3 regions of the Metabacillus rhizosphaerae genome follow, and region 3 is predicted to be linked to each of the others. Evidence: riboswitches for the same ligand, from Rfam matches in the RefSeq annotation. Region 3 holds a riboswitch; each other region holds the start of a gene.
What was found. Region 3 has a riboswitch for cobalamin ahead of WCV66_RS26760 (ribonucleoside-diphosphate reductase subunit alpha). Riboswitches for the same ligand answer to the same signal wherever they lie in the genome.
Positions count from the first base shown of each region.

Region 1: linked by a shared signal. The riboswitch ahead of WCV66_RS15460 (ABC transporter substrate-binding protein) and the one ahead of WCV66_RS26760 (ribonucleoside-diphosphate reductase subunit alpha) in region 3 are both predicted to bind cobalamin.
Region 2: linked by a shared signal. The riboswitch ahead of WCV66_RS07415 (DUF4430 domain-containing protein) and the one ahead of WCV66_RS26760 (ribonucleoside-diphosphate reductase subunit alpha) in region 3 are both predicted to bind cobalamin.

Region 1 is NZ_CP147403.1:3,150,075-3,154,367, reverse strand. Features, by position in the region: gene WCV66_RS15470 (adenosylcobinamide amidohydrolase) at 1-379, opposite strand, end outside; gene WCV66_RS15465 (FecCD family ABC transporter permease) at 382-1,446, opposite strand; gene WCV66_RS15460 (ABC transporter substrate-binding protein) at 1,409-2,392, opposite strand; cobalamin riboswitch at 2,545-2,742, opposite strand; gene cobT (nicotinate-nucleotide--dimethylbenzimidazole phosphoribosyltransferase) at 2,799-3,875, opposite strand; gene WCV66_RS15450 (cobyric acid synthase) at 3,872-4,293, opposite strand, start outside.
Region 2 is NZ_CP147403.1:1,549,913-1,554,205, reverse strand. Features, by position in the region: gene WCV66_RS07420 (DUF4430 domain-containing protein) at 1-305, opposite strand, end outside; gene WCV66_RS07415 (DUF4430 domain-containing protein) at 591-2,615, opposite strand; cobalamin riboswitch at 2,827-3,016, opposite strand; gene rpmG (50S ribosomal protein L33) at 3,135-3,284, opposite strand; gene WCV66_RS07405 (GTP-binding protein) at 3,329-4,293, opposite strand, start outside.
Region 3 is NZ_CP147403.1:5,650,946-5,655,238, forward strand. Features, by position in the region: gene WCV66_RS26750 (universal stress protein) at 1-47, shown strand, start outside; gene nhaC (Na+/H+ antiporter NhaC) at 334-1,707, shown strand; cobalamin riboswitch at 1,880-2,060, shown strand; gene WCV66_RS26760 (ribonucleoside-diphosphate reductase subunit alpha) at 2,202-4,293, shown strand, end outside.

The DNA.
Region 1 (4,293 bases), 2.5 Mb from region 3:
CGGTTTGTTTCATAACCTCATCAACTATTTGACGATCTTTTTTAGAAATATGTTTTAATAATCCTTTTTGGTGTGGGTAACGTCCTAGCATAACAATTTCTTCCACATGAAAATCGAATTCAACCTGTGGTTCCTGTGATAAAACGGCTATGATCCTAGCTCTTTCTAGGGCTGAATAGCTTTGAAGTGACTTCTCAAAAATAGTAATCGTTCCTTTATTTATTGGCAACACACCTGTTATTAATTTTACAAGAGTTGTTTTTCCACTTCCATTCGGACCAATAAGCGCAAAGAAATGACCGGTCTCGATGGTAAGTGTAACATCCTTTATTACCGACGTTTTTTCATACCCTCCAGATAATTGCTTAATGTCAATCATATCTATCCCCTTCCTAGTCGTTCTCTAATTAATAGTAGAGCAAAGACTGGTGCACCAATTAAAGCTGTTATCACTCCAATAGGTAGTTCACTTGGTGAAATAATTGTCCGGGCGATTAGATCGGCAAGGATCAAATATCCCCCACCAACCAACATTGATAAAGGTAGGACATGTCTATGGTTTGGTCCGATTAATAACCGAACAAAATGCGGAATAACTAATCCAACGAAACTTATTGATCCAGATACAGAAACAGCTGCTCCTGTTAGTAAGGATGCTCCTATGATAATATAAATCTTTCCCTTCTGAACGTTTACTCCTAAATGTTCAGCTGATTCTTCACCTAACGCAAAGGCATTTAACTCTCTTGAACGGATTATTAAAAACAACGCACCAATAAGAAAGAAGGGAATCATTAGCTTAACATGACTCCAGCCTCTCATCCCAACATTCCCCATTAACCAATATAAAATTTGCCGAATATCTTCACGTGAACTTAAGGCAATGATAAGTGAAATGACAGCTCCAATGAAAGAACTGACGATAATTCCAGCAAGGATAATCGTCTCAATTGAAAGTCTTCGATTGGATAGATGGGTCACAGCAAAAACAATAAACATAGTGCATAATCCACCTAATATAGCGATAACTGGTAATGTATAGCTACCTAGAAAGGTGATGGTAATTTGAAAATATAGAACGATAACTGCACCTAAAGAAGCACCTGAAGATACACCGATTGTGTACGGATCTGCGAGTGGATTTCGTAATAACCCTTGAAAGGCTGCCCCAGCTAATGATAGTGCAGCACCTACAAAAAACGCCAATAAAACACGAGGAAATCGAATTTCCCATATGATCGACTCTGCTGTTTTGGGAATTTCCTCACTAAATATCTTTATTCCGGCAATTTTTGTAGCTAATACATCCATAATTACTGTAATTGGATAATGAACACTACTAATAAATAAACCAAGGAGTGCTGCAATTAGCACAAACACTCCACATATTAGATACATCCAAACGAATTTATTTGTCAAAAATTTCTGGATAAATAAGCTTTGCAAGCGTCTCAACCCCATCAATTAATCGTGGTCCTGGTCTAGTAACCGTATCATTATTTACATCAAAAACTTGTTTATCTTTAATAGCAGGCACTTCTTCCCAGCCAGTACGGTTTAATACACCTTCTGCAGGATTTTCAACATAATATCCGTATGTAGTAATGATAACATCAGGGTTTAATGTAACAATTTCTTCCTCGGTCATTTTGACCCAACCTTTTTGTTCACCGGCAGTATTTGTTGCATTGATAACTTCTAACATCTCATGCATAAATGTATCTTGACCTGTTGTAAAAATGTCTGGGGCAGGTGAAACTTCTACCCAGACAGCTTTCTTTTCAGTTACAGCTTTTGCCTGCTCTTTTATTTCAGCTAATCTACCCTTCATTTCTTTTACTATCGTGTCAGCCTCTTTTGTTGCACCCGTAACTTGGCCAATTAAAGTAATCGTATTGTATACATTTTCAAATGATTCCGCACTTCCTATAACAATGACATCAATACCAGCCTCTTTAAATTGCTTTAAAATATCGGGATTGTTTTCATGTTGGAAATCAGTTACTAATGCAAGATCAGGTTGTAGAGCCAATATTTTTTCGACATCTAATTGTTGATCACCTATTTTTTCAATCTTTTCAACATCTGGAGGATAATTACTGTAATTATCTACTCCAATTAGCTTATCACCTTGCCCTAAAGCAAATGTTATTTCTGTATTACTTGGGATGACAGATACAATTGTTTTAGGTTCTGATTCAATTGTTACTTCTTCACCCGTTCCGTCGGTAACTGTTACTGGAAAGGCAGCTTTGGTTTCCCCTTCTTTTGTTTCATCAGATTTCAAAGTTGTTTCATTCTCATCTGTTGCTTTATCTTCTGCATTTCCACAAGCAATTGTGAAAACGCTGATTAGCATAACCATGATGCTTAGTAAAAGCCATTTCTTCAATACTGTTGTCATTCTTACCACTCCTATTCATTTTTCCACAAAAAAACGCCTATTCACGTGGAAAAGGCGATAAATGCATTAAGGAAATGGTGATTTACAATGTAAACATCAAAAGACACCAGCATTATAAAGCCATCCTTTTCCTCGAAGGATACTTTTACATAACAATAGGCAGGTCTCCTGGCTAACGCATCATCATTATAGCTAACCCTTCCCATATCATTTATACAGTGGGTATTTTTTTAGCTACATTCAACGTTTACAGTGGCGGGACCGCGTTGGAATTTCACCAAACTTCCCTATTATCCTCAAAATCTTGTCATTTAAGGACCTATTGTTGAATATTCGTTTTTTTGTGACATGCATTATTATAAAAGAAGATATAGTAAGTGTAAATGAATATTTACTAAATCTTGGACGATTGACTTTCAGTTGTAATGCCTGCTGATTGAAATGTCGCCATTTCTTTCATCATTCTTGTTGCTGTTTCAAGTAATGGAAATGCAAGTGCAGCCCCTGTTCCCTCGCCTAATCTTAAATCAAGTTCAAGGAGTGGAGATTTATGTAGGTATGCAAGGGCATGGATATGCCCTTGCTCTTTAGACATATGGCCCGCTGTCAAATAATCGTTTACCTTCTCCTCTAGAACGACAGCTAATAGGGCAGCAGCTGTACTAATAAAACCATCTAGGATCACTGGAACTCTTTGTTCAGCAGCTTTAATAATAGCTCCTGTCATCCCCGCAATCTCTAGACCTCCAACTTTTGTTAAAATATCAATTGCATCTTTTCGGTTAGGTTTTCTTTCTGATAATGCTTTAGAAATGATAGATACTTTTTTATTTCGAGCTTCATCAGAGATTCCTGTCCCTAAGCCAACTACTTCCTCGACTGAACATCCAGTTATTACCGAAACAATTGCACTTGCGGTTGCCGTATTCCCAATTCCCATTTCACCAACGATGATGCACTTAGCACCTTCTTCGATCATTTGTTGGGCCATATCCATTCCCGCAATTAAGGCTTGTTTCGCATCTTCCTCTGTCATGGCATTTTCATGCGCATAGTTATTCGTACCATATTTCACCTTTTTATTAATTAACTCGTTATGGTTAATATCTTCAGCTACCCCAATATCAACAATTTTAAGAAAAGCATTTATTTGTTTTGCAAATACATTAATTGCAGCACCGCCATTTAGGAAGTTGTATACCATTTGGGTCGTTACTTCTTTTGGATAGGCAGAAACCCCCATTTCACTAATCCCATGATCAGCAGCAAAAACGATAATACCTGGAGGTGTAACCTCAGGAAATACTTGATTTGTTATTCCGGCAAGCTGAATTGCGAGTTCTTCTAATTTCCCTAAGCTTCCAATTGGTTTCGTTAAAGAATTCACATACTCTCTTGCTTCTTGCATTTTTTCATCATTAAGATTTTGAATAGATTGTAGAGTCTCTTGTATTTTAATATTTGAAGTCATTTGGATTCTCTCTTTCTTTGTTGAAATTGTTCCATTATTTCATAAAGGTGTTCTATATCAAGCGCGCTTCGAACATGATCAGCTAGGCGGTTGAAATCTTTATTTTGGCTATCTTCAAAGGATTCTCTTGTGAGAAAAGGCTGCAGGCCTTTCTTTTTACGAATATGGTTTAAAAATACCCCTCTAAATTCGTCATTATGAAAAATACCGTGGAAATAAGTTCCGATACACGTTTCCATGGAATTCTTACTTCCATCCTTTCGATCATTCAATTGAATGAGAGGTTCTATTTGAGGGGCATGGGTTGTGGTACCCATATGAATTTCATATCCTGCTACTTTAACATTAACTCCAAATAGCTGTATTGTTCCTGTTGAACGTACTGTTGTCTTCTCGTTTGTTAATAACGTTTCTAATT
Region 2 (4,293 bases), 1.6 Mb from region 3:
GCTGTTGATTCCTTGGTCGGTTCCTTTGGTTCCTCTTTCGTTGTTACTACTGTATCTGAATCATCACTCGAATCATTTGTGGTTGATGTGCTCTCAGTAGATTCCTGTTGTTCTTGTTTTGATTGTTCCGCTTGTACCTCTATAGTTGTGGTTTCTTCCTTTTGCTCAACCTGAGCTTCTGAAGTAGTTTGCTCTACATTTGTTGTTTTTTCTTCAGCAATTGGTACCACTTCATCTTTTTCACAACCTGATAAAATTAAAATAACTGATAAAATAGCAATAATTATCACTTTATACATCCGCATTATAAGTACCTCCAATCATTTATTAATTTAATTCTAAGAATGCAACACCAAAAGCGCAAGCGCCCGTTTAGCGACGTATGGACTGGACTGAGCCGTAGTAGATAAAGGTAACACGAAGAGCGATAGCGATTCGATGTTGACTTATCGTACAGAGATGAGGGAAGTCCACTAGTCGCTGGGCGCTGGAGCTGGATGCCAAGCGCTTATCCACAGTACAAGAATTTTATAGTTTCCTAAACAACAGGAAAACGCCCCTCCAATTTGGAGAGGGCATTTTTTTGCGCTTTAGACTTTATTTGTTTGACGTCTATTTGAATAAACAAGAACTGTCGAACCAATCACTAGTAAAGTACCACCCGCTGCTAATAAATTAAATAGTGGGGTAGCTGTGTTTGGAAGAGGTTGCCCTTTTACTATTTCTTGAGCACTTTCCTTTTTATTTACTACTGTAGTAGCTTCTGATTTTGTTTCTGGTTGTTTTACTTCGTTCAACGATTCCTCAATTTCAGCTGTTTTTTCTGGTGTTGGCGTTACTTCATTATCAACGATTTCATCAGAATCTACGACTACTTCTGGTTTACTAAATCGATAAATCGAACCTTTATCTGTTAAGAGATAATCATATGCAGTTAACGCTAACAGAGCTTGAGTACTCGCCATCGTGTTAGTATCACCACCGCTTAGATGAGCAAAACCACCGTCTGACTGCTTAAATGTAAGAAGATGCTGAATAAGATTAACGCCTGTTGAAGCTCCTGAATCAAGGCTCGCAACAACCAGGTCTCCTGCTTGCTTGGTGAATCTCTCATCGGTTGGATCCACACCAACAGATGCTAAACCAATGATGACCTGTGCAGTTGTTTCACTAGCGTCACCACCATTTGTATCATCACTAAACCCACCATTGCTATCTTGGACACTAGAGAACCATTCGACTGCTTTATTGATAGCAGCTTGTACATTCTCCTGTTCTTTGTATGGTGCTAATGCTGCAAGCGCCATTCCAGTAATGTCCACACTAGGAGATGTACCAAATAGGGACCAGCCGCCCTTATTAAGCTGTTGATCAAGTAAATAGTTTACAAGTTTTTCTCTTGTCCATTTTGCATCACTTGGTATTTCATAGTTTCCACTATCATATGCTAGCAGTGCATAGATTACACCATTATTACCTTGTTTTATCATCCGCTCATTCGAGTGAATTTTTTCAACTAGATTGTATCCTGCGAAGTTCGTAGGATCAATTCCAGCTGCCGTTAATCCAATTACAAACCGCTCATAATCTGTTACATTTCGATAAATGCCTTCTTTTTCTATGATATCCTCTTTTAATCTATCAATATATTCTTGAGGTACATCTCCTCCAGCAACTTCAAGAGCTATTGCAGTAAAATCGTCATTTATAGCTTTCTTTGATAAATATTGTTTCGTTGATTGAACAGCAGTTCTTACTTGTTCTAGCGTGACTGGAGTTTGATCTGGTTTTGGTTCTTCTGTCCCAGTATCATCTTCTGGTGTTTCACCATCTGTTACAGGTTGCTCATCTTCACCATCATCACCAGTTTCATCCGGTGGAGGTCCCCATGATTCTACAACAAGCTTTAAATGGTCCCCATTTTTAACAATAGTAGAAGTAATCCCTTCTTGCATGTATTCGTCATTTAAGTATGTGCTCCAGTAATCATAGTCACCTAATTCAACCTTGCCGATGTTATTTACATAGGCAAAAAATTCAGAATCAACGGATGTATCTACACTAACTTCTGCCGTTTTACCAGCTAGTTTTATAGCATCGTATGCACTTGATCCATTCACAACTGATACCGTTTCTCTGAATACTACATTTTTATTTTTTTCGACCGCAGAAACTGTTATATCAACTGTTTCGGCTGGATAACTAATCACTTTAAAAAGTAGGCTATCTCCCTTTTCTACAACATAACTTGATGCTCCAACCTGTGCTCCTTCACCATTAATCATAAAGCCCCAATATTGATCACCTTCAAGAGGAATAGACCCAATATTATTGATAAATACTCCAAAATTAGGATCTTCACCATAGTCTAGAGCAACATCCTGTTTCTCTGTTTGTTCTTTTAATATATCAAAAGCTGTTTCACCTTCTTCAATCTCTACTGCAGTCATAGGCAATATCTTATTCCCAGCCTGATCTACTGCTGAAATTGTTGCACCATTTGTTAATACTGCTGCATCAACATGCTGTGGGAAAAATGATAAAACTTGAAAAAGAACTAATAAGGTAATAGAAAATAAAGCTATACCTCGGTTTGACAAATTTCGTTTGTTCAAAGTAAAAAGCCCCCTAATTATGTTTTCTTTCTATAAGAATAAAAGCACGAGAGTTACGATACCTTGCGCGCTTATCCAAAGTAGGATTCTGTGTACCTGAAAAATAAAAAAACACATCACTATACAGAGATGTGTGCTTGTCACAGGGTAAAAAATAGTAAAGTACATATGTATACCTGTGCTCAAACACCATCCCTATCCTCGTAAGTTTTGGTGATTTAAAAAAACAGGCAGGTCTCCTGGCTCATGATCAACACTCTTTTACAACCTTCCCAATATGAATAGTGGCATAATGCAAAGATCTCCCATTTACAGTGGCGGGACCGCGCCGGATTGTTCACCGGTCTTCCCTTTTCATGATAGACTTACTAGATCTATCAACCTATTTTTATCGTATTTAGTTACATTTAAGATTACTTAATAATAGTCTAGTATAAAAAGGGTGTCAATATTCGTCTCTTTCTCAATTTAAAAAAGGCACTCCCAGGACCAAACCCCTGGAGTACCTTTCCTGACTAATTATTTTGTTTCTCGATGCAATGTATGTTTTTTTAATCGTGGGCAGTACTTCTTTCTTTCAATTCGATCTGGATTATTTCGTTTATTTTTTGTTGTTATATAATTTCGATCCCCGGTTTCAGTACACGCTAATATTATATTTATTCTCATTTTATTTCCTCCTAATAAAAATTTAGTTTGATTTTCTTACGAATCTAAATAGCAACGGTAAATGAAGGTATTGGGTCAATAAACGTTGACCAATCTTGATTCATTTCTTCATCCGTTAATAAGCAATGATCTAGTGATTCCTCAACTTCAACACGATTCATATCAATACCAATCATAACGAGCTCTGTCATACGATCACCATATTTATCATCCCACTTTTCTAATAGTTCAGGTTCCTCTATGAGAACTTGTTGTTGTTCCTGCTGAGAATAAGTTGCGATCCACGCTCCTGCTCCTTGTATAATAATAGAGGGTCCTGCCTGAGAAAGTAATCCAGTCATATCATTTCGAGAGGCTAACCAAAAGAATCCTTTGGCACGGACAACATCAACTGGCCAATCCTCAAGCCAAGCCATCAATCTTTCAGGGTGGAATGGTCGTTTACGCTTGTATACGAATGAAGAAATGCCGAACTCTTCTGTTTCTGGCGTATGTTCTGTCATAAGCTCTTGTATCCATCCGGCAGCTTGACTTGCTTTCTCAAAATTAAACAGGTGTGTATTTAATATTTCGTTAAGGTCGACCTTAGAAAACACACTTTCTACCACTTTCGCCTCAGGATTTAATTTTTTAATAACTCTCTTTAATTCTTCAACATCTTCCCTATGGACTAAATCTGTTTTATTCAAAACAATGATATTTGCAAATTCTATTTGATCGATTAACAGATCCACGACTTCTCTCGTATCTGTTTCATCAGTTGCTAGCTTTCGATCCAAAAGTGTCTCTCCAGAAGCAAAATCGTACCAAAAGCGGTTTGCATCTACTACCGTAATCATTGCATCTAATTTACATAGCTCTGATAGATTGATCCCGAGCTCTTCATCCACATATGTAAATGTTTGTGCTACTGGAACAGGCTCTGAAATACCTGTTGATTCAATGACAAGATAGTCAATATCTCCTTGCTTTACAAGCTTCTCAACTTCAAAAATTAAATCTTCGCGCA
Region 3 (4,293 bases):
AAAAGGTTTCACATCGTTCTAACATTCCTGTATTAATTGCTAAATGATTATATATGAGGTAGACACTTATGATGTCTATCTTTTTTTATTTAGCAGAATCAATCCCCAACTACTATTTCAAAAAAATAGCTCTCTTCCTACTTTTTGTTAGTGAAGTGTGGAAATTCAAAACAATACATCAAAAACCCCATATAATCAATGATCAAACAGCACACATTAACATTAAGAACCTTTAATGATTGACATATATTATTAGATTGATATAATATTTTGTGGTGTACTTTTGTGCAAAAAAGCATAAAAGCGTTTAAGCCATAAAGGAGCAAGTATATGATTAGTGATAAAAAGACTTTTCAGTTTAAAGAAGCAGTTTCAATTTTATTTCTTATTTTGGCCATCATCTTTACCAGTCTATTTGTATTAAAGACAGAACCACATCTTGCCTTACTTAATTGTTTAGTTGTTGTGGCTTCTCTTGGGTTAATAAAACGTTATACATGGAAAGAGTTAGAAACAGGAATGATTAAAGGTATTCAGAGCGGAATTCAACCAATAATTGTGCTCGCATTAATTGGAATCTTAATTGGTGCATGGATGAGTAGCGGAACGATACCTACAGTAATGGTATATGCCCTAACAGTAATTAATCCGAACTACTTACTTATTACTTCATTATTTTCTTGTATGGTTATCTCAAGCCTTGTTGGAAGCTCATTTACTACAGTTAGTACTGTTGGCGTAGCTCTTATGGGTGCTGGAATCGCTATTGGCATACCTGCCCCATGGGTAGCAGGTGCTATCATTTGCGGTGCTTGCTTTGGTGATAAGATGTCTCCAATGTCTGATACAACAAATTTTGCATCAGGTGTTTCATCTGTTGAGCTTTTCACACATATTAGACATATGACCAAAACAACTATTCCTAGCATTCTTATTACAACTTTAATTTTTTTCATAATTGGGAGAATCACTCCTATCCATTCAGCATCACTGTCTGAAATGACAAACATGATAAATATAATTGAAACCCATGTCCAAATAAGTAGTCTTACACTGCTTTCACCAGTATTAGTTATAATTTTAGCCATTCGAAAGGTACCAGTCGTACCAGCATTAATCGTTGGAATTATTACAGCAGGGATAACAGCTGTAGGATTTCAAGGAGTAAAATTAAGCGAATTCCTTCATGTTTTACAAAACGGTACAACTTTCACAATTGAAAATGCGCAGGTTGTCAATATGATGAACCGTGGTGGACTTCAATCAATGATGTGGTCGATTTCACTCATCCTGATTGCTTTTGCTTTTGGCGGATTACTCGATATGTTAAACATCATTCCGACCCTCTTAAATGGATTGATAGAGCGCGTTAAAACAAAAGGTCAGCTGATTCTATCAACAGCTGCATCTTCGTTCGGGGTGAATTTATTAACAGGTGAACAGTACTTATCAATTCTCATTCCAGGCCAATCTTTTAAAGGCATATATGACAAAATGAAGCTTGAGCGTAAATACTTGTCACGAACACTTGAAGATGCTGGAACTTTGATAAATCCACTGATCCCATGGGGCGTAAGTGGTGCTTTCTTTGCTCAAACACTTGGTGTTCCAGTAATCGCCTTTTTACCTTTTGCTTTCTTTTTGTATCTATCACCTTTCTTTTCGATTCTTTTTGGATTTTTTAGTAAAGTAAAAACCACTTCTTAACGGATCTGACCTAGTAAGTCAGATCTTATTTTTTTCTTCCAAAATTCTATCGAAGTAGATAAATTTCGACAATTAGAAAGTATTGGTTGATTAATTTGCAAGTGTGCCTTATTATGTAAATAGAACAATTAACTACATATTGACAGAATCACAAACGTAAAAACTATATATTGTATCTTTGCAAGCGATAGGCGCCTATAAGGCTGAAAAGGGAATCTGGTGTAAATCCAGAACTGTCCCCGCAACTGTAAGTGTGACGAACTGAGATAGCCACTGTACATTATCATGTATGGGAAGGCCTCGTAGTAGGACGAGCACAAGTCAGGAGACCTACCTAAAGCTTGCTAAAGTTTCAATTTCTTCGGGGACTGAGAAGATGAAACGATAGTAAGTAATTATGGGCTTAACTAAATTCCTGCCCTTCTTAACTGTCGTTTTATCCGCTCATTCTCGAGCGGTTTTTTTATTTACCAAAAGATTATGGAGGAATTAACATGAGTACGACAACAACTACACCTATCATTATTGATAGCTTAAATGAAGAATCATTTAACGCAACAAAACTTACTACATTTATTAGCAGTATCCATCAACAATTCCCTTCACTATATATAGATAATTATCTTAACAGGATCAATAACACCCTTCTCCAGAGAGATTCCTATACGACTGAACAGCTCACAAATTTACTTATTTTAGAGGGATTATCTAATATTAATGAACAAGAGCCAGAATGGACTTACTTTTGCGCTCAAATTTATTTAACAAAACTCTACAAGGAAGCAGCAGCTAACCGTGGATATGACAAAAATCAAAAATATGGTAGTTTCAATAATCTAATTGAGATATTAGTTTCAAAGGGTCTTTACCACTCTAAGCTGCTTGATCTTTATACAAAAGAAGAAATTGAACAAGTTGGCTCATTTATCCAACCTGAAAAGGATCAGTTATTCACATATATTGGGCTTCGAACCTTAGCAGATCGCTACTTAACACGTGATTTTACAAAACAAACCTTAGAGCTTCCACAAGAAAGGTTCTTAATTATCGCAATGACACTAATGGCCGAGGAGCATAAAGAAAGACGCCTAGAACTTGTTAAACAAGCCTATTGGGCCATGAGTAATCTTTATATGACTGTAGCCACTCCAACATTATCAAATGCCGGAAAACCTATAGGGCAATTATCTAGTTGTTTTATTGATACGATTGATGATAGCTTACAAGGAATATTTGATAGTAATACCGATATTGCTAATCTTTCAAAATCAGGTGGTGGGATTGGTGCATACCTAGGAAAAGTCAGGAGCCGCGGAAGTGATATAAAAGGTTTTAAAGGTGTTTCATCTGGAATCATTCCTTGGATGAAAATGCTTAACAACACAGCAGTTAGCGTAGACCAACTAGGACAGCGAAAAGGTGCAATCGCTGTTTATTTAGATGTCTGGCATAAAGATATCTACTCATTCCTAGATTCTAAACTTAATAATGGTGATGAACGAATGCGTACCCATGACTTATTCACAGGTGTTTGTATTCCAGATATATTCATGGAGCAGGTTGAAGCCCGCGGGGATTGGTATTTATTTGATCCACATGAAGTTCGAAAAGTAATGGGATATAGCATTGAGGACTTTTACGACGAAGAAAAAGGGAATGGTAGCTTCCGTCAAAAGTACTGGGAATGTGTCGATAACGAACAACTTTCTAAAGAAAAGATTCCAGCTATTGAGATAATGAAACGTATTATGATCAGCCAATTAGAAGCAGGTACACCATATATGTTCTATCGTGATGAAGTGAACAGACAGAATGCTAATTCTCACAAAGGAATGATTTACTGCAGCAATCTTTGTACAGAAATCACTCAAAATCAAAGCGCTACAACTGTTGAGGAGCATTATACAGAGGACGGAAAAATAATTACCGTTAAAACACCTGGTGATTTTGTCGTTTGTAACCTCTCCTCTATTAATCTTGCAAAGGCTGTTACAGATGATGTTTTAGAAAGACTCATCCCTATCCAAGTAAGGATGCTAGACAATGTCATTGATTTAAATACGATTCCGGTTCTGCAAGCAAAGCTAACAAATGAAAAATATCGCGCAATCGGTCTAGGTACATTCGGATGGCATCATTTATTAGCTCTTAAACAAATAAAGTGGGAGCATGAAGAAGCTGTTAAGTTCGCTGACGAGCTATATGAGAAAATATCCTATCTTACAATTAGAGCAAGCATGGAGCTTTCAAAGGAAAAAGGCTCTTATTCCGTTTTTGCAGGTTCAGAATGGGAAACTGGTTCGTACTTCAAAAAAAGAGGCTATCAATCAAAGGAAAGCATATTCGATTGGGACTTATTACAAGAGAATGTAAAAAAGTTCGGAATTCGCAATGGATACTTAATGGCAGTTGCACCAAATGCATCGACATCGATTATCGCAGGAAGTACTGCTAGCATTGATCCAATTTTCCAAAAGGTTTATTCAGAAGAAAAGAAAGACTATAAAATTCCTGTTACAGTTCCTGATTTAAATGCAACAACAACCTGGTTTTATAAATCAGCTTATTTTATTGACCAGCTATGGA